3 regions of the Mesorhizobium sp. B2-8-5 genome follow, and region 1 is predicted to be linked to each of the others. Evidence: predicted binding sites of a transcription regulator. Region 1 holds the regulator's gene; each other region holds the start of a gene.
The links. Region 1 encodes LexA, which represses DNA repair genes until DNA is damaged. Its sites were predicted from a motif close to TGTTCNNNNTGTGTTCNG; they were not measured.
Positions count from the first base shown of each region.

Region 2: ruvC (crossover junction endodeoxyribonuclease RuvC) is a predicted target of LexA. The motif match lies at 1,878-1,895, and genes of this name have one in related genera.
Region 3: parE (DNA topoisomerase IV subunit B) is a predicted target of LexA. The motif match lies at 1,892-1,909, and genes of this name have one in related genera.

Region 1 covers NZ_CP083951.1:4,174,187-4,182,379, reverse strand. Annotated here, with positions in the region: gene trpC (indole-3-glycerol phosphate synthase TrpC) at 1-312, shown strand, start outside; gene moaC (cyclic pyranopterin monophosphate synthase MoaC) at 314-790, shown strand; gene glp (gephyrin-like molybdotransferase Glp) at 790-1,995, shown strand; gene FJ430_RS20300 (alpha/beta hydrolase) at 2,059-2,889, opposite strand; gene kynU (kynureninase) at 2,944-4,191, opposite strand; gene lexA (transcriptional repressor LexA) at 4,642-5,376, shown strand; gene FJ430_RS20285 (ComEC/Rec2 family competence protein) at 5,417-7,873, opposite strand; gene gltX (glutamate--tRNA ligase) at 7,977-8,193, shown strand, end outside.
Region 2 covers NZ_CP083951.1:1,324,778-1,332,970, forward strand. Annotated here, with positions in the region: gene FJ430_RS06420 (DUF1465 family protein) at 1-328, shown strand, start outside; gene FJ430_RS06425 (glycosyltransferase family 2 protein) at 640-1,704, shown strand; gene ruvC (crossover junction endodeoxyribonuclease RuvC) at 1,937-2,446, shown strand; gene ruvA (Holliday junction branch migration protein RuvA) at 2,457-3,077, shown strand; gene ruvB (Holliday junction branch migration DNA helicase RuvB) at 3,121-4,158, shown strand; gene FJ430_RS06445 (metallophosphoesterase) at 4,292-5,194, shown strand; gene FJ430_RS06450 (glycoside hydrolase family 5 protein) at 5,291-6,541, opposite strand; gene ybgC (tol-pal system-associated acyl-CoA thioesterase) at 6,673-7,146, shown strand; gene tolQ (protein TolQ) at 7,456-8,166, shown strand; gene tolR (protein TolR) at 8,176-8,193, shown strand, end outside.
Region 3 covers NZ_CP083951.1:3,779,447-3,787,639, reverse strand. Annotated here, with positions in the region: gene FJ430_RS18240 (type II and III secretion system protein family protein) at 1-770, opposite strand, end outside; gene cpaB (Flp pilus assembly protein CpaB) at 800-1,720, opposite strand; gene parE (DNA topoisomerase IV subunit B) at 1,975-4,029, shown strand; gene FJ430_RS18225 (FUSC family protein) at 4,072-6,153, shown strand; gene FJ430_RS18220 (VOC family protein) at 6,235-6,672, shown strand; gene FJ430_RS18215 (DUF2336 domain-containing protein) at 6,687-7,808, opposite strand; gene FJ430_RS18210 (MaoC family dehydratase) at 7,961-8,193, shown strand, end outside.

The DNA of each region.
Region 1 (8,193 bases):
CTGATCGAGGTGCATGACGAGGCCGAAACGGAGCGCGCGCTAAAATTGTCGTCGCGACTGATCGGTATCAACAACCGCAATCTGCGGACCTTCGAGACCAGCCTTGAGACTTCCGAGCGGCTGGCGAAAATGGTGCCGGGCGGCTACTTGCTGGTCAGCGAGAGCGGCATCTTCACCCACGACGACTGCCTCAGGATGCAGAAGACCGGCATCAGCACCTTCCTGGTCGGCGAGAGCCTGATGCGGCAGGCGAACGTGGCCGCGGCGACCGAGCTTCTGCTGACAGGCAAGGCAGCGGCCGAGGCCATCTGAGATGGCCCTCACCCATCTTGGCGCCAAGGGCGAAGCCAATATGGTCGATGTCGGCGGCAAGGCCGAGACGACCCGCACGGCGATCGCCGAAGGTTTCGTCTCGATGCGGCCGGAAACGCTGGAGATGATTCTCGCCGGCGATGCCAAGAAAGGCGATGTGCTGGGCACAGCCCGTATCGCCGGTATCATGGCCGCAAAGAAAACGCATGAGCTGATCCCGCTCTGCCATCCGCTGCTTCTGACAAAAATTGCCGTCGAGATCGAGCCGGACCGCACGCTGCCTGGCCTCAGAGTCACCGCGCTTGCCCGCGTCACCGGCAAGACCGGCGTGGAGATGGAGGCGCTGACTGCGGCGTCGGTCGCCTGCCTCACCATCTACGACATGGCCAAGGCGGTGGACCGCGGCATGATGGTTTCCGGCATCCGGCTGGTCGAGAAGACAGGCGGCAAGTCCGGCGACTACAAGGTGGATGCCTGATGGCCTTGGTTCCGGTCGCCGAAGCGCTCGAACGCCTGCTCGACGGCGCCGCGCCATTACCCGGCGAAAGCATTCCGCTCGCCGAAGCGGCTGGACGGGTCCTGGCGGAGCCGGTCGTGGCGCTACGCACGCAGCCGCCGTTCAACGCCTCGGCCATGGACGGCTATGCTGCAAGATCCGCCGATGTCGCTTCAGCGCCGGCTGAACTCGAGGTCATAGGCATGGCGCCCGCCGGGCGCGGTTTCTCCGGGACCGTCGGCAAAGGCCAGGCCGTGCGCATCTTTACCGGTGCGCCGCTGCCTGAAGGCGCCGACACCATCGTCATCCAGGAAAACGTCCGCGACCTTGGCAACCGCCAGATCGAAGTGACGGAGCCGACCGCCGAAGGACGCAATGTCCGTCGCCGCGGGCTCGACTTCGGCCAAGGCGACCTGCTGCTCGAAAAAGGCCGCGCGCTCGACGCGGCGGCCCTTTCGCTGGCGGCGTCGGCCAACCACCCCGCCTTGAACGTCGTGCGGCGGCCGCTGGTTGCGATCATCGCCACCGGCGACGAATTGCTGCCGCCAGGCAGCGCGCTCGGCCCCGACCAGATCATTTCGTCCAACGCCTATGGCGTCGTTGCCGCCGCCCAGTCGGTCGGCGCGCGCGCGCTCGATCTCGGCATCGCCGCCGACCGCCAGGAGGCGATCGCCGCGCTGGTCAGGAAAGCGGTCGAGGCGAACGCCGATGTCATCGTCACGCTCGGCGGCGCCTCGGTCGGCGACCACGACCTGATCCATGACGTGCTGACCGGCGAAGGCATGAAGCTCGACTTCTGGAAGATCGCCATGCGCCCCGGCAAACCGCTGATGTTTGGCCGGCTTGGCAATGTCCGTTGCATCGGCCTGCCCGGCAATCCGGTGGCAAGCATCGTCTGCTCGCAACTCTTCTTGAAGCCGCTGCTTGCCAGGCTCGGCGGCCGCGATCACCGGCAGGACGTGCGAACGGCCAAGCTGGGCGCCGCGATGCAGGCCAACGATTTCAGGCAGGACTACGTGCGCGCCATCGTGCGCGAGGACGCCGGCACCCTGGTCGCGACGCCTTTCGGCATCCAGGACTCCTCGATGCTGCGGATGCTCGCCGACGCCAACGGCCTGATCGTGCGCGAGCCCTTTGCGCCGGCGGCGGAAGCCGGCGCTGAATGCAGCGTGCTCATGCTGCGCTGAGCCGGTCTATCCCGCCGTTTTAACGCAATTCTCGACCGAAACCGTTCACACCGCCGAATTGCTCTATTCGGCGATCAGTGCGCGAGTGAGGGGATGATCCGGATCTCCGAGACCATCGACGACATTGAAATGATGCCGGTCCGGCTCGACCACTGAACCGGTGGTGGCGCCGAGCCCGGTCCAGATGTTGGCGAGCAACGCGCTCTGGCGCAGGAATTCCGCACGCTCGCCGCCGCCGACCCAACAGGTGATGCGGGCTCCCTGCCGAGGCCGCAGCAAAGCCGGGCTTTCGCTCAACGCTTCCTTCTCGTCGATGTTCAGGGTCTCGTTCAGTGCGGTGAACATCAGCGGCCGAAGGTCGTGCAGGCCTGAGATCGAAACAACCTGGCGTATGCGCCGCGACACATCGGACGACAGCGGCGAGGCCGCGGTCACCATCCGGCTGACGAGATGTCCGCCGGCCGAGTGCCCGGTCAGCACCAGCGGACCATCGATCATCGCTGCCGCCTTCTCGATCGCTGCCGCAACCTCGTTGACGATGCCGCTGATCCTGGTCTGCGGGCAAAGCGTGTAAGAGGGCATGGCGACGGCAAAACCGTGGCCGACCGCACCTCCAGCCAGATGCGACCAGGAGGTCTTGTCTGATTCCATCCAGTAACCGCCATGGATGAACACGACGAGCCCCTTTGGCGCGGCAGGTGGGAGAAACAGATCGAACCGGTTGCGCGGCGCTTCGCCGTACACGATATCGAACCGCGCCCTGCCTTGCGCCAACAGCTTTTCCCTAAAGGCTTGCGCCGGTTGATCCCAAGCCGCGGGCCAGCGGTCGCCGCCGGCGATGTTCGCGCCGTTGGCATAGGCGTTGTCCCAGTCGGCAATACGGTTTTCGAACACGGCCCCTCCGCGATCAGGTCGATGTTGAGCGGAGTTTAATTGGCATCGCCGCGGTCAGGTAACGGTTGTCTTGACCGCGAAGCGGGCTTCTCGCCAGACGCCGGTCCGCAAGATGTCTTCGAGCACTTCGACGGCATTCCAGACATCCCTGTAGCCGACATAGAGCGGGGTAAAACCGAAGCGCATGGTCGACGGCGCCCGAAAATCACCGATCACGCCGCGTTCGATCAGGGCCCGCATGATCTGGTAGCCATGCTGGTGAATGAAGGAAATCTGGCTGCCGCGTTTGGCGCCGTCGCGGGTGCTTTCCAGCGTAAGATCGTAACCGCCGCACCGTGCTTCGACGAGTTCGATGAACAGATCGGCCAGCGCAATGCTCTTCCTCCGCACCGTCGCCAGGTCAACGCCGTTCCAGATGTCGAGCGCGCCTTTCAGCGTCCGCATCGACAGGACCGGCTGCGTGCCGCACAGAAATCGGCGGATGCCGGTGCCTGGCGCATAGGCTTGCTCGAAGGCGAATGGCCGTGCATGGCTCCACCACCCGCTGAGCGGCTGCCGCACATCGGCAAGATGCCGCTCGGCCGCATAGATAAAGGCAGGAGAACCCGGCCCGCCATTGAGATATTTATAGGTGCAGCCGACGGCGAAATCGGCGCTTGCCCTGTCAAGTTCAACCGGCATGGCGCCCGCGCTGTGGCAGAGATCCCATACGATCAGCGCACCGGCGTCATGCGCCATTCGCGTAAGCGCCGCCATGTCGCGCAACTCGCCGGATTTGTAATTGACGTGGTTGACCAACACCACCGCCACGCGTCCGTCGATCAGTTCCTCGATGGTCGGCGCGTCCACGCCAGCCAGGCGCAGGACAGTGTTCTTTCCGGTCCAGGCCACCCCTTCGGCCATATAGATATCGGTCGGAAAACTGTCGCCCTCGGCAACGATCACGGTTCGGTCCGGCCGCATCGCCATCGCCGCGTGCAGCACTTTGTAGATGTTGATCGACGTGGTGTCGCAGACCACGGTCTGGCCCGGCGCCGCGCCGATCAGGCGCCCGAGCTGGTCGCCCAGCTCGACCGGCATGTCGAACCATCCATCCTTGTTCCAGGCACGAATGAGGTCATGCGCCCACTCCTCGGCAGCTGCCTTGCGCAACTCGTCGAATGCGGCATGCGAGGCCGCTCCCAACGAATTCCCGTCGAGGTAGATCACCCCCTCCGGCAGGACGAAGCGATCGCGCAGGGCGCGCAGCGGATCCGCTGCATCCATCGCCTCGATCTCGGCGAGATCAGGAATTCCCCCCATCATGCTGCCGCCTCCATTTCGGCATGGCGCCTCTCACGGTTGGCCAAGGGCGGTTGTCTCACCACCGTCCGTGCCACGGCAAGAACCTTCTGCGCTATGTTAGCTGGTCCATAGACGGCGAAGACCAAGGATTGCGACCATTGCCGAAGTTGGCATTTTGGGTCCGTTTCGTTCACGGTGAGGCACGTTCGCGCAAGAGCCGAAGCGATCCCGCCCCGCGCCTTTGTGATGGTGTTGGACCGCGCTTCAGCTTAAGGAGGGCTGCATAATCGAGCGGAATCAATGACACCGCCGACCTGACCCGGTCAGGTATCCCTTGGATGCAACATTGTTTCCGAAGCCTCAACAAATTCACTAAACTTTAAACGGTTGCGGAACACAACTGGAACAGATAGTGTTTGTTCTGGGTTTGTTTTTCTGATTCCGGTTTCAGAACCCAAGGGGGCCGCCATGCTGACGCGCAAACAACATGAACTGCTGATGTTCATCCATGAACGCCTCAAGGAGAGCGGGATTCCACCGTCTTTCGACGAGATGAAGGAAGCGCTCGACCTCGCCTCCAAATCGGGCATCCATCGGCTGATCACGGCGCTGGAAGAACGCGGCTTCATTCGCCGGCTGCCGAACCGGGCGCGCGCGCTTGAAGTGCTGCGGCTGCCCGACTCGATCGCGCCTGGCCTGAATGCCGCGAGAAAGTTTTCGCCGAGCGTCATCCAGGGCGGCCAGGGCAATCTTGGCCGCGAGGTCAAGCCGGCGGCGCCCTCGCGCACGCCGACACCCAGCAATGACGACGACGCTGTTTCGGCCGTGTCCATTCCGGTGATGGGCCGCATCGCCGCTGGCGTGCCGATAGACGCCATCCAGCACCAGACGCATTCGATCTCGGTGCCGCCGGACATGATCATGGGCGGCGAGCATTATGCGCTGGAGGTCAAGGGCGACTCGATGATCGAGGCCGGTATCTTCGACGGCGATACGGTCATAATCCGCAACGCCAATACGGCAAGTCCGGGCGAGATCGTGGTGGCGCTGGTCGACGACGAGGAAGCGACCCTGAAGCGGTTTCGTCGCAAGGGTGCCTCGATCGCGCTCGAGGCCGCCAACCCGGCGTACGAGACCCGTATCTTCGGACCGGACCGGGTCAAGGTTCAGGGTAAGCTCGTCGGACTCATCCGCCGTTACTGAGCAGAACCGCGCGGCGGTCTTCGCCGGAACTGTGTGCCATCTATTCTGTAGGCTGCGGCGCGACCGCCGGCTTTTCCGGTCGTTGATAGGGCGGCAGCCCCCTCGCCTCACGCGCGTATTTCCGCTGCTCGTGCCAGGGTCGGTACGGTTCTTCGACCGCGTAGCGAACGGTTGGCCGCGCGGTTGCCGATTGCGGATCAAAGAAGATGGCGGCGCTGCCGTCGCGTGCCAGCTGCCGCTTGGTGACGACGAGTACGCGCGGATCGCGGCATGGATTGTGGGCCGTGGCGTCGTCGATGACGATGAGGTCGGCGAAACCGCAAGCAGGCCGGGCGCTGGCGCGGTTCTCGGCGAGCGCGACGATGGCACCGGAAGGATGCCGGCCGATGCAGAGGTCGCCGATGCAGTAGAAGGGCGAGCCGGGCGGCAGGTCGACGGGATCGGCGATGTCGAGGGCGTCTTTAGCGAACGTCTCCGGCGGTACGATTTCCTCGGCTTTCAGCGCCCGTTTCCAGTTGTCCGTGGTGAAGTCGTTGGAGCGCGTGCGGTTGATGGCAAGCTCGCCGCCGCCGATCGGCATCGCCACCAGATGCGCGTCCTCCGAGACAAGCACATCCGGGGCGCGGACATGCGGAATGGCCAGCAGCGCGGCGAGCGCGAAGGGTACGGCGGCAAGCCTCAGCCAGGTGGTGGCCATCGTCGCGATGACCAGCGCGACCGTCGCCAGCAGCACCGACTGGATCGAGATCAGCCCGACGGCGTCGACTGGTGAGCGCTCGGAGATCCACGCCGAAATGGCGATCATCGCCGTCAGGCCTTTGCCCATGACAAAGAGGAAGGGGCCGTCGAAGCCGAAGGGCATGGCCAGCGCGCTCAACACGGCGAACGGCATGACGATCAGTGAGACGATCGGCATGACCGACAGATTGGCCAGCAGGCTGAGCGGCGATACGCGCTGGAAGTGCCAGATCGCAAACAACAATGTCGCGCTGCCCGCGATGAGCGACGTCACGGCGGCACCACCTACTCCAATCGCCAGTTTTCGCGATAGGAAGCCGAGGAACGAATGCTTTGCCGGCGGCCCGGTCGTTTTGCCGGCGCGATAGTCGGCAAAACCGGCATAGGCGCCGACCAGCGCGGCGGTGGCGGCGAAGGACATCTGGAAGCTCGGGCCGACAACTTCGTGCGGCGAGACAAGGATGACGGCGATGGCCGAGATCGCCAGGTTGCGCATGGTGAGCGCCGCGCGGTCGAAGAGCACGGCGGCGAGCATCACGGCCAGCATGATGAAACTCCGCTCGGCCGCCACCACGATGCCGGAGATCACGAGGTAGGCGGCGATCGAGAGCAGCGCGATTGCAGCGGCATATTTCTTCACCGGCCGGCGCGACGAGAAATCCGGAAACAGCGCGAAGGCGCCGCGCAAAAGGACCATGATCGTGCCGGCGACCAGCGCCATATGCAGGCCGGAGATCGAAATGATGTGGTAGATGCCGGTCCGTCGCATCGACTCGTTGATGGCTTCCGGAATGCCGGCACGAACGCCGACGATCAGCGCCGCCGCGATCTCGCCTTCGGATCCGCCGATGGCGCTCCTGATGTGATCGGCGATCCCTTCGCGCGCGTTTTCCACTGCCGATGCGACGCGCGCGCCAAACGGCGCTTTCGCTGGCGCAATCAGCTTTGGATCACCCAGGAAAAAGCCGCTGCCGCCAATGCCGGCAAAATAGCTGTCGAATGAAAAGTCGTAGCTGTCCGGCCGAACCGGGCCGGTCGGCGGCAACAGCTTGGCATAGCCGGTCAGCATCGACCCGGCTGTCATGTCGGGCGGGATCCTGCGCGCCGAAAGCCTGACGCGGTCCGGCGCGTAGCGCAGCTTCGGACGTTCCGTGGAAATCAAGTCGATGGTCAGCCGGACACGGCCATTGGCCATCGCCTCGGCGGTGACGAGGCGGCCCGTCAGCCGTGTCTGGATTTCCGAACCCAGCATCGGGGTTGCCATCCGCCAGGTCTCGACCTTGGCCGCGAGAAAGCCCAAGGCGCAGAAAAACGCCGCCATGAAGACAAGGTGCGTTCTGTGCCGGGAATGTGAGGCCGCCGCGCAGACCGCCATCAGGGCCACTGCCGCAAGCGGCCTGTAGAGATCCGGCTCAGCGCTCAGCGTGAAGTAATAGATGACGCCGGCGGCCAAAAACACCGGCACCAGCAGGAAGCCGATGCCGCGGTCAAGCTCGGTGGCGGCAGCGGTGCCGATGCTTCGGAGCAATGCGGGAAGCGAGGCGCGGCCAAGCTGTTTGCGGATTCGGCTGAGGCTCGCCGTTGGCGAGACCGGCTGTATTGCACCGTCACCGGGTGGCGTAAGCTCGGTAGGTGCCCGCGGCTCCGGAAGCGAAACCGGCGCTCCCTCTTCGGGCGCGGCATGGGCAAACATCAGGCGTTCGCTGACGCCAGCTGTCGTTCCCCCGCCCTCCTCCGCGCCCCGGCCACGTCCAGCCATCGGGTCTGCCCCTTGCGCCCCAGACCGCCTATGCTACATGAACGCCGGTCGCGTGGAAGTCCGCGCGAAACATGCATCTTTTCAGTGCTTCCTCGAGAGTTCCATGTCCGACAAGGTCGTCACCCGCTTTGCCCCCTCGCCCACAGGCTACCTGCATATTGGCGGGGCGCGTACGGCGCTGTTCAACTGGCTCTATGCCAGGCACACCGGCGGCACGATGCTGCTGCGCATCGAGGATACCGATCGCGAGCGCTCCACCGAAGCTGCCACCGCCGCCATTCTCGACGGGCTGACCTGGCTTGGCCTCTCCTGGGACGGCA
Region 2 (8,193 bases), 2.8 Mb from region 1:
GACCACAAGGCTCATGCAGGTCGCCTCCTGGCTGCTTTTGCAGCGGGCGGCGAATTCCGGCGAGATGACGCGCGACCAGGTGGCCTCGGAGAAATCCAAGGTGCGACTCGACACCGCCTCCGCGCATGACGAGGCGCTCGGCTGGAAAGAGCTGCCCAAGGATTTTCTGGACCTCGTGACGCGCTCGCTGCGCCTTCAGGCGCTGGTGCGGCGCATGGACGAGGAAATCTATGGCGGCGTCATCAACGAGACGCACGCCCCCAGCCGGCGGGCCAACCCGGTTTCCGACCAGATCAGTCTCTTGAATACGGCTTTCGCGCGCGGCTGAAACCGCGTTTGCAACAAACGCCGCGATAGCGGCGCGCGGGAAGCGGGAACCCACATCGTTCAATCGAGGCGCGATCTGGCGAGCCGCGATCGTGGCCGCAAGTCGAGCGCCTGCGACCCCGACTGCTCTTCGATACTGCGGGTAACCGTCGTTGCATCGAAGGCCATGCCGGCCTTCGCGAGAAATATTGCCCTTGTCTTGAAGCGATGGGCTCCTAGTTGGAGCCGTTCGCCGCAGCCGGGTCGACCTGAGCCGGTTTTGCAAGAAAATCACCGTCACTGTGACCAAAGCAGATTGCGAGGCTTGATCCCGTGCATTCGCCATTGGACCGCATCCCGGTATCGATCATCATCCCCAATTATAACTACGAACAGTTTCTTGGACGCGCCATCGACAGCGCGTTGGAACAGGACCACCGAAATGTCGAGGTCGTGGTCGTCGACGACGCATCGACGGACGCGTCGGTAGCCGTCATCGAATCCTACGGCGACAAGATCCGCTCGTGCCTCAGGCGCAGGAATGGCGGACATGCCGCTGCGTTCAATACGGGGTTCGAGGCGAGCACCGGGGAGATCGTTCTTTTCCTCGACGCCGACGATTATCTCTATCCGAACGCCGTCTCCGAGGTCCTGGACGAGTGGGACGCGGATGTCGCCCAGGCGCAATTCAGACTGCATCTCGTCGATGAGGACCAACATATCAAGGATGTCTTTCCACCCCCGGAACAGCCATTCGACTCGGGCGACGTCGTCCCGGAATTGTTGCGCAAGGGGCGCTACCGTACGACGGTGACGAGCGGGCTGGCGTTCGACCGTGAGGCGCTGGACCCGATAATGCCCATGCCCGAAAGCGATTTCCGGCAAGGCGCCGATGGCTATCTCGCAACGCTCGCGCCGCTGCACGGGGAGGTGAAATCCATCGACACCTGCCTTGGCGCCTACCGCATCCACGGCTCCAACCATTCGGTCTTTGCCGAAAAGCTTGCCGAGCGGGCGCGCTGGCGCGTGGCGCATGACTTCCGGCGCCTTGAAGCCTTGTCCGACCGGGCGGCCGAGATCGGTCTGACCGTACCGCCGGATGCCGGCCTTCGCGATCCGGTTCATCTGGAAGAGCGACTGGCCTCGCTTTGCGTCGACGAGCCCCGGCATCCGGTCACGACCGACTCCCGGCTGGGACTGGCAAAAGCGGGCGCCGCCGCCAGTCTGGAAATGAACGCATCCTGGCGGCGGCGGGCTGCGCTGGCAGCCTGGTTCCTCTGCATCGGGCTCCTGCCGCGGCGCATGGGAAATGCAGTCCTGGCATGGAAGCTGGTCGCGTCGTCGAGACCGGCATTTCTCACGCGGCTGTCGAAAACCATCCGTCGCGTGACGAACTAAAGTGCGTAGCGCTGAAGCGGATTCAGGCGACGCGCTTTAAAAGGCTTTGTTTTCATGCATGTCGCAAAACCGCTGCACACTTTTGCGCGACACGCATTAGGTCCGGGATTTCGGACCTGCCAGCCCGTGAACGCCAGCTGATGGGATTTCGAATGCGTTCTTAAGATCGCGATTGTTTCTGGTTTGTTCACATTTCGCTGGCGTCGCTTGCCGCCACGGCTAGACTTGGCGCATGGGGGAAGCGATTCGCATCATCGGCATCGATCCGGGGCTGAGGCGCACCGGTTGGGGTATTATCGACAGCGTGGGCAATTCGCTGCGCTTCGTCGCGTCCGGCACGGTGCGGTCCGACGAAAAGGAGTCGTTGGCGACAAGACTCTGCCAGTTGCATGACGGTTTGGCCGAGGTGCTGCACCAAGCCATGCCGCATGAGGCAGCGGTCGAGCAGACTTTCGTCAACAAGGATGCCACGGCGACGCTGAAGCTCGGCCAGGCGCGCGGTATTGCCATGCTGGTGCCGGCGCGTGCCGGGCTGGTGGTCGCCGAATATGCCCCCAATGCGGTCAAGAAGGCGGTTATCGGCGTCGGCCACGGCGAGAAGAAGCAAATCCATATGATGGTCAAGGTGCTGATGCCGAAGGCGATCTTCGATACCGACGATGCTGCCGACGCTTTGGCCATCGCCATCTGCCATGCGCATCACCGCCAAAGCGTCGCCTACCGGATGGCAGCGCTGGCGTGAGGGGACAATCATGATCGGCAAGCTCAAGGGCACGCTGGACGAGATCGACGAGGACTCCTGCCTCGTCGACGTGCACGGCGTCGGCTATGTCGCGCATTGCTCGGCGCGCACGCTGGCGTCGCTGCCGTCGCCCGGCGAGGCGGTGGTGCTGTTCATCGAGACCTATGTGCGCGAGGACATGATCCGGCTCTACGGCTTTCAGTCGGCGCTGGAGCGCGAGTGGTTCCGGCTTTTGATGAACAATGTGCAGGGCGTCGGTGCCAAGGTGGCGCTGGCGGTGCTGTCGACGCTGGCGCCGGCCGAGCTTGCCAATGCGATCGCGCTGCGCGACATCGCCATGGTCTCCAGAGCGCCAGGCGTCGGCAAGAAGGTGGCGGAGCGCATCGTGACCGAATTGCGCACCAAGGCGCCTGCCTATGCGGGCGCGGCCAGCGGCACGATCGGCCTCAAGCAGGAGCTCGGCGAAGGCGTCGCGGCGGCACCGATCACCGACGCTGTCTCGGCGCTGGTCAATCTCGGCTATTCGCGCGACATCGCGGCGAACGCGGTTGCGGCAGCGCTGAAATCGGCTGGCGAGGGCGCGGATGCGTCCAAGCTGATCCGCTTCGGCCTTAAGGAACTGGCGCGGTGAGGCGGCGCTTGTTCCGTTGTCGGTCCTATGCAAGGAAGGCGGCATGAGCCTTTCGCCCCGCCTCATTGCCCCCGACAAGCGCGGTGAGGATGCCGACCAGACCTTGCGGCCGCAGTCGCTCGACGAGTTCGTCGGCCAGGCGGCAGTGCGCGCCAATCTCAAGGTCTTCATCGATGCCGCCAAGGGCCGCGGCGAGGCGCTCGACCATGTGCTGTTCGTCGGTCCGCCGGGGCTCGGCAAGACGACCCTGGCGCAGATCATGGCGCGCGAGCTCGGCGTCAATTTCCGCTCGACCTCGGGTCCGGTGATCGCCAAGGCGGGCGATCTGGCGGCGCTGCTCACCAATCTGGAGGAGCGCGACGTGCTGTTCATCGACGAGATCCATCGGCTCAATCCGGCGGTCGAGGAAATCCTCTATCCAGCCATGGAGGATTTCCAGCTCGATCTCATCATCGGCGAGGGGCCGGCGGCGCGCTCGGTCAAGATCGACCTCGCCCGTTTCACGCTGGTCGCGGCGACGACCCGGCTTGGGCTCCTGACCAATCCGCTGCGCGATCGTTTCGGCATTCCCGTCCGGCTCAATTTCTATACGGTCGAGGAGCTGGAGCAGATCGTGCGGCGCGGCGCCCGCATCCTGTCGATGCCGCTTGGCGACGATGGCGCGCTGGAGATCGCGCGCCGTGCGCGCGGCACGCCGCGCATCGCCGGCCGCCTGCTGCGCCGGGTGCGCGATTTCGCCAGCGTCGCGGGGGACGGCCATGTCGACAGGAAGATCGCCGACGAGGCGCTGACAAGGCTGGAGGTCGACGCGCTTGGCCTCGACGCGCTCGACCGCCGCTATCTGTCGATGATCGCGCGCAATTTCGGCGGCGGACCGGTCGGCATCGAGACGATCGCGGCCGGGCTCTCCGAGCCGCGCGACGCGATCGAGGACATCATCGAGCCCTATCTGATCCAGCAGGGCTTCATCCAGCGCACGCCGCGCGGCCGCGTTCTGACCGCCAATGCCTGGCGCCATCTCGGGCTCGACCCGCCGAAGGATATCGTCCAGCAGCAGATCAGCCTGTTTCAGGAAGAGTAACGCATATTTGTTCGCCGTTTGGCCGCGTAACGGCCCGTCTGCGCAGAATCTGCTCGCCTCGGCCTAGCTGAGGGCGTAATTGCCCCCTTTAAGGCAGCTTCCTGATAGAATCCCAAGGGGCTTGGGCCGATCCATGATCACCAGACGTGGTTTCCTGCGCCTTGTCGGCGGCTCGGCCTTCAGCCTGGTGTCGCTTGGCGCTTATGCCGTCGGCATCGAGCCGATGCTGCTGACCCATGTGAAGCGCTACACGCTGACGCCGCCGCACTGGCCGGCCGGACTCAAGTTGCGCGTCGTGGCGCTTGCCGACATCCATGCCTGCCGGCCCTGGATGACGCCGGAACGGATCGCAGCACTTGCCGAAGAGGCCAATGCGCTGCAGCCGGACCTCATCGTCATGCTTGGCGACTATCCCGCCGGGACCCGGCTGGTGACCGGCTGGGTAAACGCGTCGGAATGGGCGCCCGCGCTGGCAGGGCTCAAGGCGCCGCTCGGCGTGTGGTCTATCCTCGGCAATCACGACTGGTGGGATGATCGCTCGGCGCAAGCGGCCGGTGCAGGGCCGACCATTTCGCGAAAGGCGCTGGAGGCCGTCGGCATTCCGGTGCTGGAGAACGACGTCGTACGCCTGGAAAAGGACGGGCAGGGCTTCTGGATAGCCGGCCTGGCCGACCAGATCGCCCTGTTGCCGGACAAGGCCAAGGGCCGCAGGGGGCTCACCGGTCTCGACGATCTTCCCGGCACGCTGGCCAAGGTTGGCGACACTGCTCCCATCATCCTGCTCGCGCATGAGCCGGATATTTTTCCGAAAGTGCCCTGGAGGGTTTCGCTGACGCTGTCCGGTCACACGCATGGCGGACAGGTGCGGCTGTTCGGCTATTCGCCGGTGGTGCCTTCCGCCTACGGCAACCGTTACGCCTACGGCCATGTCGTCGAGAACGATCGCAACCTGATTGTCTCGGGCGGACTGGGCTTCAGCATCGCGCCGATACGTTTCGGAGTGCGGCCGGAGATCCTGCAGATCGATCTCGGCTAATGCATGTCGCGCAAAAGTGTGCAGCGGTATGCATGAAAACAACGGCTTAAAGCGCGTCGCCTGAATCCGCTTCAGCGCGACGCGCTTTAGCTCAGCTTACCGAAGCGCTCGGATGGCGTTCATCACGTCCGGCTCCGCCTTCTCGCCGTCGAACGCGTCGACGACGCCGAAGGCGCCGCCATAGCTCCACACCGACCAGGAAAAGCCGTGCGCCTCGGCGCGGGCGATCATGTCGCGCACATAGGCCGCGCGGTAGGCGGCCGGCATGACGAAGCCGTTGCCGTATTCCTGGCGGATCATGCCGAATTCGCCGAGCGTGATATCCCGCGGCTTGACGTCGTTTGCCTTCGCCCAGGCGTCGACCGTCGCGAACGGCGCATCCATCAGGCCAAGCAGCTTTTCGAGGCTGTCCATCGTCGCCACCTGCTCGTCGAGATAGGCGAGCAGGCCGCTCCGCCGCGCCCAGGGCGCCTCGGCCTTGATCCGGTCGCGGATCGTGTCCAGCGTCATGTCCAGCTGCGTCTTCGGAACGGCCGTCAGCGGGTAGGGCAGGCCGCTGACATAGGGGATGAAGTCGCCGGCCCAGCTTGCGCCCTGATGCGTCAGAAGAAACGGATCGTAGGAGTGGAAGGTCCAGATGACGTTGTCATCGGCGATCGTCCTGGGATCGATTTTGGCCAGCGACTCCGCGTTCGAATAGCAGCCGCCGCTCAGCACCAGCGTGAGCCGGGTGGCTGCGGCGCGCGCGGCGGCGAACAAGCGCTTCTGCAGGTCGGGCCAAAGATTGGTGCCGCTCGCGTCGCAATCGACCAGCGGCTCGTTCATCAATTCCAGCGCGACAAGCTTCGGATCCTCCTTGGCCAGCGTCCGCGCCATCTTGCGCACCAACTCGGTATAGGCATCGAAGACGGCCGGATCGTGCATGACGTCGCTCATGCCGATCTTGCGATTGCCGCCGGCGGGGATCAGATGCAGGTCGACGATCACCTTGAGGCCGGCGCGGTTGACCATGCGCGCCGAGTCCAGCACGCTGCCATAGAGGTCGTCGCGAAGGGCCGCGGTCTGGTCCGAGAGAAAGGGCGCGGGATCGACCGGCATGCGCAGGAAGTCGAAGCCTGCATCCTTGAGTGCCTTGAGGTCATCCTCGTTGAGGAATTTGCGCCATTCCGGATAGGGCAGGATCGCCTGGCGGTCGCCCCATCTGTCCTCGGTCGGCCAGGTCACCCACTGGTCGAGATTGAGGCCGCGTTTCATCGAGAACGTCGCCGCTCCGGCGGGCAACGCCAAAGCGGCAAACGCAAGCAGCGCCGCCATCAAGGTCTTGATCATCGTGCCCAACAATGCCATCCCGTTTGCGCGCGAAAACAGTGCGTGTCGCCCAAAAGTGTGCAGCGGTTTTGGGATAACGACACGCATAGAAAAAATGCCTAGGGCCCGAGGGCTTTAGGTGCCTGTTCGGGCCTGAAAAGGAAAGCGCGATGGACGATCATGGTGAATCGGCGGCGCTGAGCGCCGGGCTTTCCGGCGCGCTGACGGATTTCGGCCATCGGCTGATGGCCCGGGTCTACTATGCCGACACCGATTTCTCCGGCGTCGTCTATCATGCGCGCTATCTCGAATTCCTCGAACGCGGCCGCTCCGACTATCTGCGGCTGACCGGCGTCCACCACACCGAACTCCTGGACGGCAAGCATGGCGAGCGCATCGTCTGGGTGGTGCGGCGCATGGAGATCGACTTCCGTTCGCCGGCGCGCATGGACGATGTCCTGACCATCGACACGCGCACCGACGACATTTCCGGCGCCCGCATCTTCATGGGCCAGCATTTGAAGCGCGGCGGCGATGTGCTGGTCGAGGCCAGGGTCGAAGCGGCGATCGTCGGCGAAAGCGGCCGGCCAAAGCGTTTCCCGAAGGAATGGGTCGCCGCCTTTATGCCAAGGGCCAAGGCCTGACCCTTCGGTTGCCGGCACAATCTCGAAGCCGATAACCAGACGGCTCCTGTGGCCGGACGGCTGCAGCCATGCGCGGCAATGCGCCGCGCCTTACGTCCTAACCCATCCTTAACCATAACGGTTCATGAAGGAATTGGCGAAGATTGGCGCAATCCGTGCGCCTTCCTTTCACCAATATTTGCCTCGAAAAGGCCGCGAAACGGTGCATTCGGGGCGTAGCCCGCAAGCTTCACGCTTCGCGCGATCGGACCAAAGGGATGCCATGGGCCAGCCGCCAGCGATGCCCGGATAATCTTAAGGACTTAAGTCATGGAAAACATCGCACTCGCCGATCCGGCAGCGCATTTATCGATCTGGGCGCTGTTCATGCAGGCCGGCTGGGTGGTCAAGCTGGTCATGATCGGCCTGCTCTGCGCCTCGATCTGGACCTGGGCCATCATCATCGACAAGCTCGTCGCCTATGGCCGGATGAAGTTAGCACTGAACCGCTTCGAGCAGATCTTCTGGTCCGGGCAATCGCTTGAAGAACTCTATCGGACGCTGGCCGACCGCAAGACCACCGGCATGGGCGCGATCTTCGTCGCCGCCATGCGCGAATGGAAGAAGAGTTTCGAAAAGGGCGCGAAATCGGCGCTGGCGCTGCAGACCCGCATCGACAAGGCGATGGACCTGGCGCTGACGCGCGAAATGGAGAAGCTGGAGGGTCGCCTCGGCTTCCTCGCCACCACCGGCTCGGCCGCACCCTTCATCGGGCTGTTCGGCACCGTCATCGGCATCATGACGTCGTTCCAGGCGATCGCCGCCTCGAAGAACACCAGCCTCTCGGTTGTGGCGCCGGGTATCGCCGAGGCTCTGCTGGCGACCGCGATCGGCCTGCTCGCGGCCATTCCCGCGGTCATCGCCTACAACAAGCTGTCATCGGACGCGAACAAACTCGGCGTGCGCATGGAAGGGTTCGCGGACGAGTTCTCCGCCATACTCTCGCGCCAAATCGATGAAAAAGTAGCGCAGAAGACCTGAGGAACGATCATGGGGATGTCTGCAGGC
Region 3 (8,193 bases), 390 kb from region 1:
CCGCGTTCCTCCAGCGCCTTGATGGCGATGTCGATCGAAACGCCGTTCGACAGCAGGCTGCCGATGATCTCGCCTGTTCCGGCAGCCGTCAGGTTTCCCCCATCCGGGCTCAGCACGACTTTGCGGTTGCCGATGCCATAGGCGAAATTGGCGGCGTATTTGGCGCCGAGATCCTGACCGGCCTGGCGATTGATCTCGACGAAGCGGACGTTGAGCTGCACCTGCTGCGAGGACGAGATGTTGACCGAGTTGATGATTTCCTCGTTGCCGGAAAAGCGCGACGCGATCTTGCTGGCCTTGTCGGCGGCGACCGCATCGTCGGCCTCGCCCGACAGCACGACGCGGCCGTTCGCCGAACCGACCTTGATCTTGGCGTCGGGAACGCTGGCGCGGATGGTGCTGGCCAGTTGGTCTGTATCCAGCGTCACCTCGATATCGATGGTGCCGACAAGCTGCTTGTTCTGGTCGAACAGGGCGATACCGGTGGTGCCCAGATTGTTGCCGAGCACGTAGAAGGACTTGTCGGTCAGCGGATTGACGTTGGCGATCTCCGGATCGCCGATGACGATCTGGTAGAAGGCGGCGCTTGTCATGATCGTCTTCGGCTTGCCCTTGGCCACCTTGATCGAGGCGTTCTTGTTCGCCGATACATAGACGACGTCATTGCCAGCCCTTGCCGGCGCGGCGACGCCAAGCATTGCCGCCGCCAGCGCTATCGCGCCGAGAAGACGCCATCCCCCGGTCGTCCGAAATGCATCAAACCCGAACATCTTGCCCCGTCCCCGCCGGTCCCCACCGGCTATTGCTGCAGTTCCTGCGGCGGTTCCCGTGAAGGAACCTTGTATTCCTCGACCTTGTCGCCACGCGTCACGATCACCGTCTTTAGTTTCGGCTCGCCCTGGTCCTTCGTCATCGCATTGACGAGCGAGGCGGCGCTCGCCTGCGCGTTTGCGGCAACCGAGCCGCCGAAGGACGAGATGGTCGTAAGCCCGCCATTGCTGGCGGTTGCGTCGGCGGCCGACCGCAGCGACAACGACAGCGTGCCGACGGTGCGGGCAAGCGCCACTTTCTGCGCCCCTTCGTTGGTCACTTCGAGGGTCACGGAATTGGCGATTTGCGGCTCGGTCTTGCGCTCGTCGGCGCCCTGTCCAACCGAAAGCACCTTGGCATCGGAGACGACGATCTCGGACGTGACGGTCGATCCGGCGGCGCCCTGCGCATTCTTGGACACTTCCTGGATATCACCAGCGTCGCGCGTCAGCACGACGTCCACGCGGTCTCCCGGCGTGATGAAGCCGCCGACCCCGGCGATCTCATCGGTGCGGATGGTGACGGCCCGCATTCCCGGCGACAGCATGTTGGAAAGGGTGGCGCGGCCATTCGGCCCCGACAGCTTGGTGAGCAGCACCGGTTCGTTGACCTCGATCGGCGACAGCACGACCCGGCTGCCGTCCGCAAGCAGCTTGTCGATCGTCGGGAAAGCACCTTGCGGCAGGGAATCCTGCGGCCACGGAATCTCGGCGAGCTGCGGCCGTCCGAGCTCCATGCCGTAACGCAGTGGCGCTTGCGCCACCACGATGGTCTTGAACTCGACTTTGGGCTGCTGCGGCGCCATGACGGAGACGACCTTGACCTCGGGCTGAGCCTTTGCCTGGCTCTTGACCCAGAAATCCGCCGCAAAGATCGAGATCGCGCCGAACACGGCGGCGATGCCGATCATGGTAATGGCCCTGCCCCTCACAACGAAACCCCTGACGCCCGTGGTCTTTTGTTGGTTGGGCCTCACGCTAGGCGTTAATGTTAAAGAATCGGGAATACCGGGGCACGCCGACCGCCCTATTTCGGCCGGCTTGGTTATCGAATGGTTTTAGAATAAGAGACAGTTTGATCCCTGAACGGAACAGGAACTCGTTCGCCCGCCAAAAGCGTGGCAGTATCGAGACGTGATTCGCTTTACCGGACGCTAGGCCCAGCATGGACGACAGCAACGACCTCTTCGGCAAGATGGAAAAGCCGGCACAGCCGGTGCGCGCGCCGTCGCGCCCGGCCGATCCGCTCATGCAGGCCGCGAAGCGTTCGGCCCCCGCCCGCGACGGCAGCGAGGGCTACAGCGCCGCCGACATCGAGGTGCTGGAAGGGCTGGAACCGGTGCGCCGCCGTCCGGGCATGTATATCGGCGGCACCGACGACAAGGCGATGCATCACCTGTTCGCCGAGGTCATCGACAATTCGATGGACGAAGCGGTGGCCGGTCACGCCACCTTCATCGACGTCGAGCTTTCCGCCGACGGCTTCCTGACCGTCACCGACAACGGCCGCGGCATCCCGGTCGATCCGCATCCGAAATTCAAGAAGCCAGCGCTCGAAGTCATCATGACCACGCTGCATTCGGGCGGCAAGTTCGACTCCAAGGTCTACGAGACCTCCGGCGGCCTGCATGGCGTCGGCGTTTCGGTCGTCAACGCGTTGTCCGACCATCTCGAGGTCGAGGTCGCGCGGGGACGTCAGCTCTACCGCCAGCGTTTTTCGCGCGGCGTCCCGGTCAGCGGTCTTGAGCATCTCGGCGAGGTCCACAACCGCCGCGGCACCAGGACCCGCTTCCATCCCGACGAGCAGATTTTCGGCAAGGGCGCCGCCTTCGAACCGGCGCGGCTTTACCGCATGACGCGCTCGAAGGCCTATCTGTTCGGCGGCGTCGAGATCCGCTGGACCTGCGATCCGTCGCTGATCAAGGAAAAGGACCAGACGCCGGCCAAGGCCGAGTTCCATTTCCCCGGCGGCCTGAAGGACTATCTCAAGGCGACGCTCGGCGACGAATTCCAGGTCACGCGCGAGGTCTTCGCCGGCAAGAGCGACAAGCAGGGCGGCCATGCTTCGCTCGAATGGGCGGTGACCTGGTTCGGCGGCGACGGTTTCCTCAACTCCTATTGCAACACCATTCCGACCCCCGAAGGCGGCACGCATGAGGCCGGATTCCGCAACGTGCTGACGCGCGGACTGCGCGCTTACGCCGACCTCATCGGCAACAAGCGCGCCTCGATCATCACCACCGACGACGTGATGATCTCGGCCGCCGGCATGCTGTCGGTGTTCATCCGCGAGCCTGAATTCGTCGGCCAGACCAAGGACAGGCTGGCGACGATCGAGGCGATGCGCATCGTCGAGAACGCCCTTCGCGACCCGTTCGACCACTGGCTGGCCGACAATCCGCAGGAAGCCTCGAAGCTTCTGGAGTGGGTCATCGCGCGCGCCGACGAACGCGTGCGGCGCCGCCAGGAAAAGGAAGTCTCGCGCAAGAGCGCGGTGCGCAAGCTGCGCCTTCCGGGCAAGCTCGCCGACTGCACGCAGAACGCCGCCGCCGGCGCCGAGATCTTCATCGTCGAGGGCGACTCGGCCGGCGGCTCGGCCAAGCAGGCGCGCGACCGCGCCAGCCAGGCGGTGCTGCCGCTGCGCGGCAAGATCCTCAACGTCGCCTCCGCCGGCAACGACAAGCTCGCCGCCAACCAGCAGATTTCCGACCTGATCCAGGCGCTCGGCTGCGGCACGCGCTCGAAATACCGCGACGAGGATCTGCGCTACGACCGCGTGATCATCATGACCGACGCCGACGTCGACGGCGCGCACATCGCTTCGCTGTTGATCACCTTCTTCTATCAGGAGATGCCGAACCTGATCCGCGGCGGCCATCTCTATATGGCCGTGCCGCCGCTCTATTCGATCCGGCAGGGCGGCAAGGTCGGCTACGCTCGCGACGACGCGCACAAGGACGAACTGCTGCGCACCGAATTCACCGGCCGCGGCAAGGTCGAGATCGGCCGCTTCAAGGGCCTCGGCGAGATGATGGCGGCGCAGCTCAAGGAGACCACGATGGATCCGAGGAAGCGCACGCTTCTAAGGGTCGACGTGATCGACGCCGAGCAGGCCACCAAGGATGCCGTCGACGCGCTGATGGGCACCAAGCCCGAGGCGCGTTTCCGCTTCATCCAGGAGCGCGCCGAATTCGCAGAGGCGGACGTGCTGGATATCTGATCGCCTGCCGGTCCATAACAGTCTCCGGCACGGAGAACCGATGTGACCTGGACGCGGTTGAAAGAGCTTGTCGAGACGCCCTTAAGCGGTTTGACGCAGCCGACCCGTTCGGACTGGATTTTTGCCCTGCGCACGGTTTCGGCCGGACTGATCGCGCTGCTTGTCGCCTACGCGCTGAAGCTCGACCATCCGCAATGGGCGATGATGACGGTGTTCATCGTCGCGCAGCCGGTCGCCGGCATGGTGCTGGCAAAGGGCTTCTACCGGCTGCTCGGCACGCTGGCCGGCGGCCTGGCGGCCGTCGGCATCACATCGCTGTTCGGCGCCAATCCCTGGCTGTTGGTGAGCGTGCTGGCGCTCTGGATCGGCGTCTGCACGCTGGTCTCGTCGCTATTGCGCAACCCGGAAGCCTATGGCGCCGCGCTTGCCGGCTATACCGCGATGATCATCAGCCTGCCGGCCCTCGGACAACCGCATATTGTCGTCGACCTCGCCGTCGCCCGTTGCGCGGAGATCGCGCTCGGCATCGTCTGCGCCGGCGTCACCAGCCGGCTGATCCTGCCGAAGCTCGCGGCCGACGCCATTATTTCCAGGTTGAAACGCAGCATCCTCGACCTCGCCGAATATGCCGGCGGCGCCTTTTCCAACGGCGATCCGGCAAGCCTCTCCGCACTCCAGCGCAAGCTGATCACCGATGCCCAGACGCTTGCCGAGATGCGCACCTATGCGCGCCTGGAAGCGCCGAGCTTCGCCACCCGCGCCCACCCGGTGCGGCGCACGATCGGTCAGCTTCTGTGGGCGCTTTCGGCGGCGCGCGCACTGCACAGCCACCGCAGGCCGAAGAACGCGGCGCTCATTCCCGTGCGCAGCGAATTGAAGGCCTTCGTCGGCGAACTTGCGGCGACACCCGGCGCGCTCGACGACACCGGCCCCTGGGTGGCGCGGCTCGATGCGATCGCAAGCAAGGCCAGGGAGATGCCCGACCTGCCCAACGATGACGGCTCCAGCGATACCGCCGAAGACAAGGTCGGCACCATCACCCGCCTGACCATTGCCGGCGATTTCGCCGAGGCGCTGAAGCAGGTGATGCGCGGCCTTGACGCGCTTCGCTCGCCCGTCTCGCGGAAGTCGAGCGAGCGAGGCCAGCCGGCGCTGGTCGTCCACCGCGACTACCAGGCCGCGTGGCGCAACGCCGTGCGCGCCGCGCTCGCGACGTTGCTCGTGGCGATCTTCTGGCTGACGACCAAATGGTCGGAAGCCGCCGGCACCGTCATCCTCGTCGCCGTCGTCTCCAGCCTGTTCGCGGCGCGCCCGGATCCGGTGCAGTCCGCCTGGGGTTTCTTCACCGGAACGCTGATCGCGCTGCCTTTTGCCTTTCTGGTCGGCCAGGTCGCGCTGCCGGCGCTGCCGGGCTTCGGCTGGTTCACGCTCTTCGTGGTGCCGATCCTGGTGCCCGCGGCGCTCGGCATGGCAAATCCCCGCCATGTCGGCGTCGCCACCGCCTTCGCCATCAACTTCCTCGCCTTCCTCAGCCCGCATCAGCAGATGATCTACGATCCCGGGCCATTCTTCGCCGGCTCGGCGTCGATCCTGGTCGGCATCCTGATTGCCGTCGGCGTCTTCATCGTCGTGCTGCCCGCCGACCCCTGGGTCACCGTGGAGCGTATCTCGCAGGCGATGCGCGAGGATCTGGCGCGGCTTTGCCTGCATGAGCGCATACCCCGGCGCTCGGCCTTCGAAAGCCTCGCCTATGACCGGATCAACCAGTTGATGCCGCAGGTGCAGCAAACGGGCCGCAAGGGCGATCCCATTCTTGGCGGAAGCATTTCGGCCGTCACCGTCGGGCTGGAGGTGCTGCGGCTGCGCCACGCGCAACTGAACTCCGCCGTCCCGCACGAAACAGTCGAGTCCATCGGCAATTTCCTGCGCGGCCTGGCGCGCGAATTGCTGTTTAGACGGCCGGGCGAGCCGCAGACCGCGACCGTCGCGGTGGCGAGGCAATATGCGGCCAGCATCGCCCAACGCAGCGATCGGCTCGAAATGCTGCAGATCGCCGCCTCGCTGCGCGTCATCGCCGCGGCGATGGAAGATTATCCGGATTTCTTTGCGAAGGGTCGCGCCTGAACAATTCGGAGCCCCGTTTCAGGTGAGACCGGTTCGGGAATGGTTCTTGTTAGGCTGGTCGAGACATTCTAGGTTGGACACATGGCGCTCAAACGGATGGACAACATAGGAATCGTCGTCGAGGACCTCGACGAGACGATTGAATTCTTCCGCGAGCTCGGTCTTGAACTCGAAGGGCGAGCCACGATCGAAGGAGAATGGGCCGGACGTGTCACCGGGCTCGGCGATCAGCACGTCGAGACTGCGATGATGCGCACGCCGGACGGTCATAGCCGGCTCGAGCTGTCCCGCTTCATCACACCGCCTGTCGTCGCGGATCACCGCAACGCTCCGGTGAACGCCCTGGGCTATCTCCGCGTCATGTTCGCCGTGGACGACGTCGACGAGACGCTTGAGAGACTCCGCAAGCGCGGCACCGAGCTCGTCGGCGAAGTGGTCCAGTATAAGGACGCGTATCGGCTTTGCTACATTCGCGGGCCTGAAGGGCTTCTCATCGGCCTCGCCCAGGAACTCGGCTGAGACTTGAATATGCCCTAGGCAGCGGCGATGGCCAGCGCGTGCCCGCGCGCGTTTTCCCGCAAGGCATCGAGGTGGATAGACTTCACCAGCCCGGCAAGATCGCCCTCGGCGGATTGGCCGCCGAGTTCCTTCAACATCAGCCAGCTCACTTCCTGCACGCCGGCGACACGCCGGCCGTTGGCGACCTCGCGCCAGATCTTGAGCGCGCGCAGGATGATGGCATGCGTGGCCGGCGCAAGTCCGGCGCTGCGGAACAGCGCCTGCAGCGCAACGTCGTGCCCGCCAGCGAGAAGTGCCGTCACCCGCTGCTCGGACTGTTGGGCCAAAGCCACCAGCGTCGAGCCGAAGAAGTCCACCTTGCCATGCGCGATGGTGCGGATGATGAAGCTTGCCGTGAGGTCGCCGCGCAGCCTCAGATGCTCGATCAACGCGGCATGTTCTTCCAGGCGCGTTCCCTCGATCAGCGTGACCGAGGCTTTCACGCAGGCGTCGCGCATCACGCGATCGGCGCGCGCCGCACCCATCATCGCCAGCACCAGGGGTGAACCTTTCAGGGTCTCGCCGAGCTTGACCAGGAGCATGTGCCGGCAGTCGGCCGGCAAGCGCCGATCGGCGATCAGCGCCTCGCGCACCAGCGGCAGGTGGCCGTGCCGCTCGGCCATGCGGCGGAAGCTCAGCGAAGCAATCTCGGCGCCGCTGTTGCCGACCAGCGCGGCGCAGGCCTCCGGTTCGCCGATCTCGGCGATCGCCGCCGCCAGCGACATCGAGACGACCGGACGGTTGGCGATCAGCTTCTGCGTCGCCTTCTGGCCGCAGGCGACGCGCTCGACCAGATCGGCATCGGTAAGCAGCGGCGAACGCGCCAGAACCAGCGCCGCGACTTCCGGCTGGTCGGCGGCCAACGCGCTGATCACCTGCGGCGGCGCGTGATGGCTCATCGACAGCGCCTCGGCGAGCGCCTGGCGCACCTTGGAGGAAGCGTCGTCCAGAAGCAGCGTGAGCGCCGCCTCGGCGGCGCAGCGATCCTCGAACGGCAGATCGGAATTGATATAGGCACGCGCCAGCGCGCTCGCGGCGGCGGCACGCTCGGAAACCCGTGCCGTATCAATCCATTTTAGAAAGTGCGAAACAACCATGCCGACCAGCTACGCCCTCGCCGGGATGTTCCCGGCCCCGTTGTCAACGGTAGGCTGGAAATGGTTTACGAACGGTTCACCATGTTTCTTAACCGGCTTGATGGAGGCGCGGCCAACGCCTATCAAGCAGGTGCATTGGAGGAGATCGAACCATGGCCGGGCTTTATCTGGAAGAGTTTGTCGTCGGCCACGTTTTCCATCACACGCTGCGCAAGACAGTGACCGAGAGCGACAACATGCTGTTTTCGGTGATGACGCTGAACCCGCAGCCCCTGCACATCGATTTCGACTTCGCCGCAAAGACCGAATGGGGCAAGCCGCTGGTGAATTCGCTGTTCACGCTCGGCCTGATGATCGGCATTTCGGTGAACGACATCACCGTCGG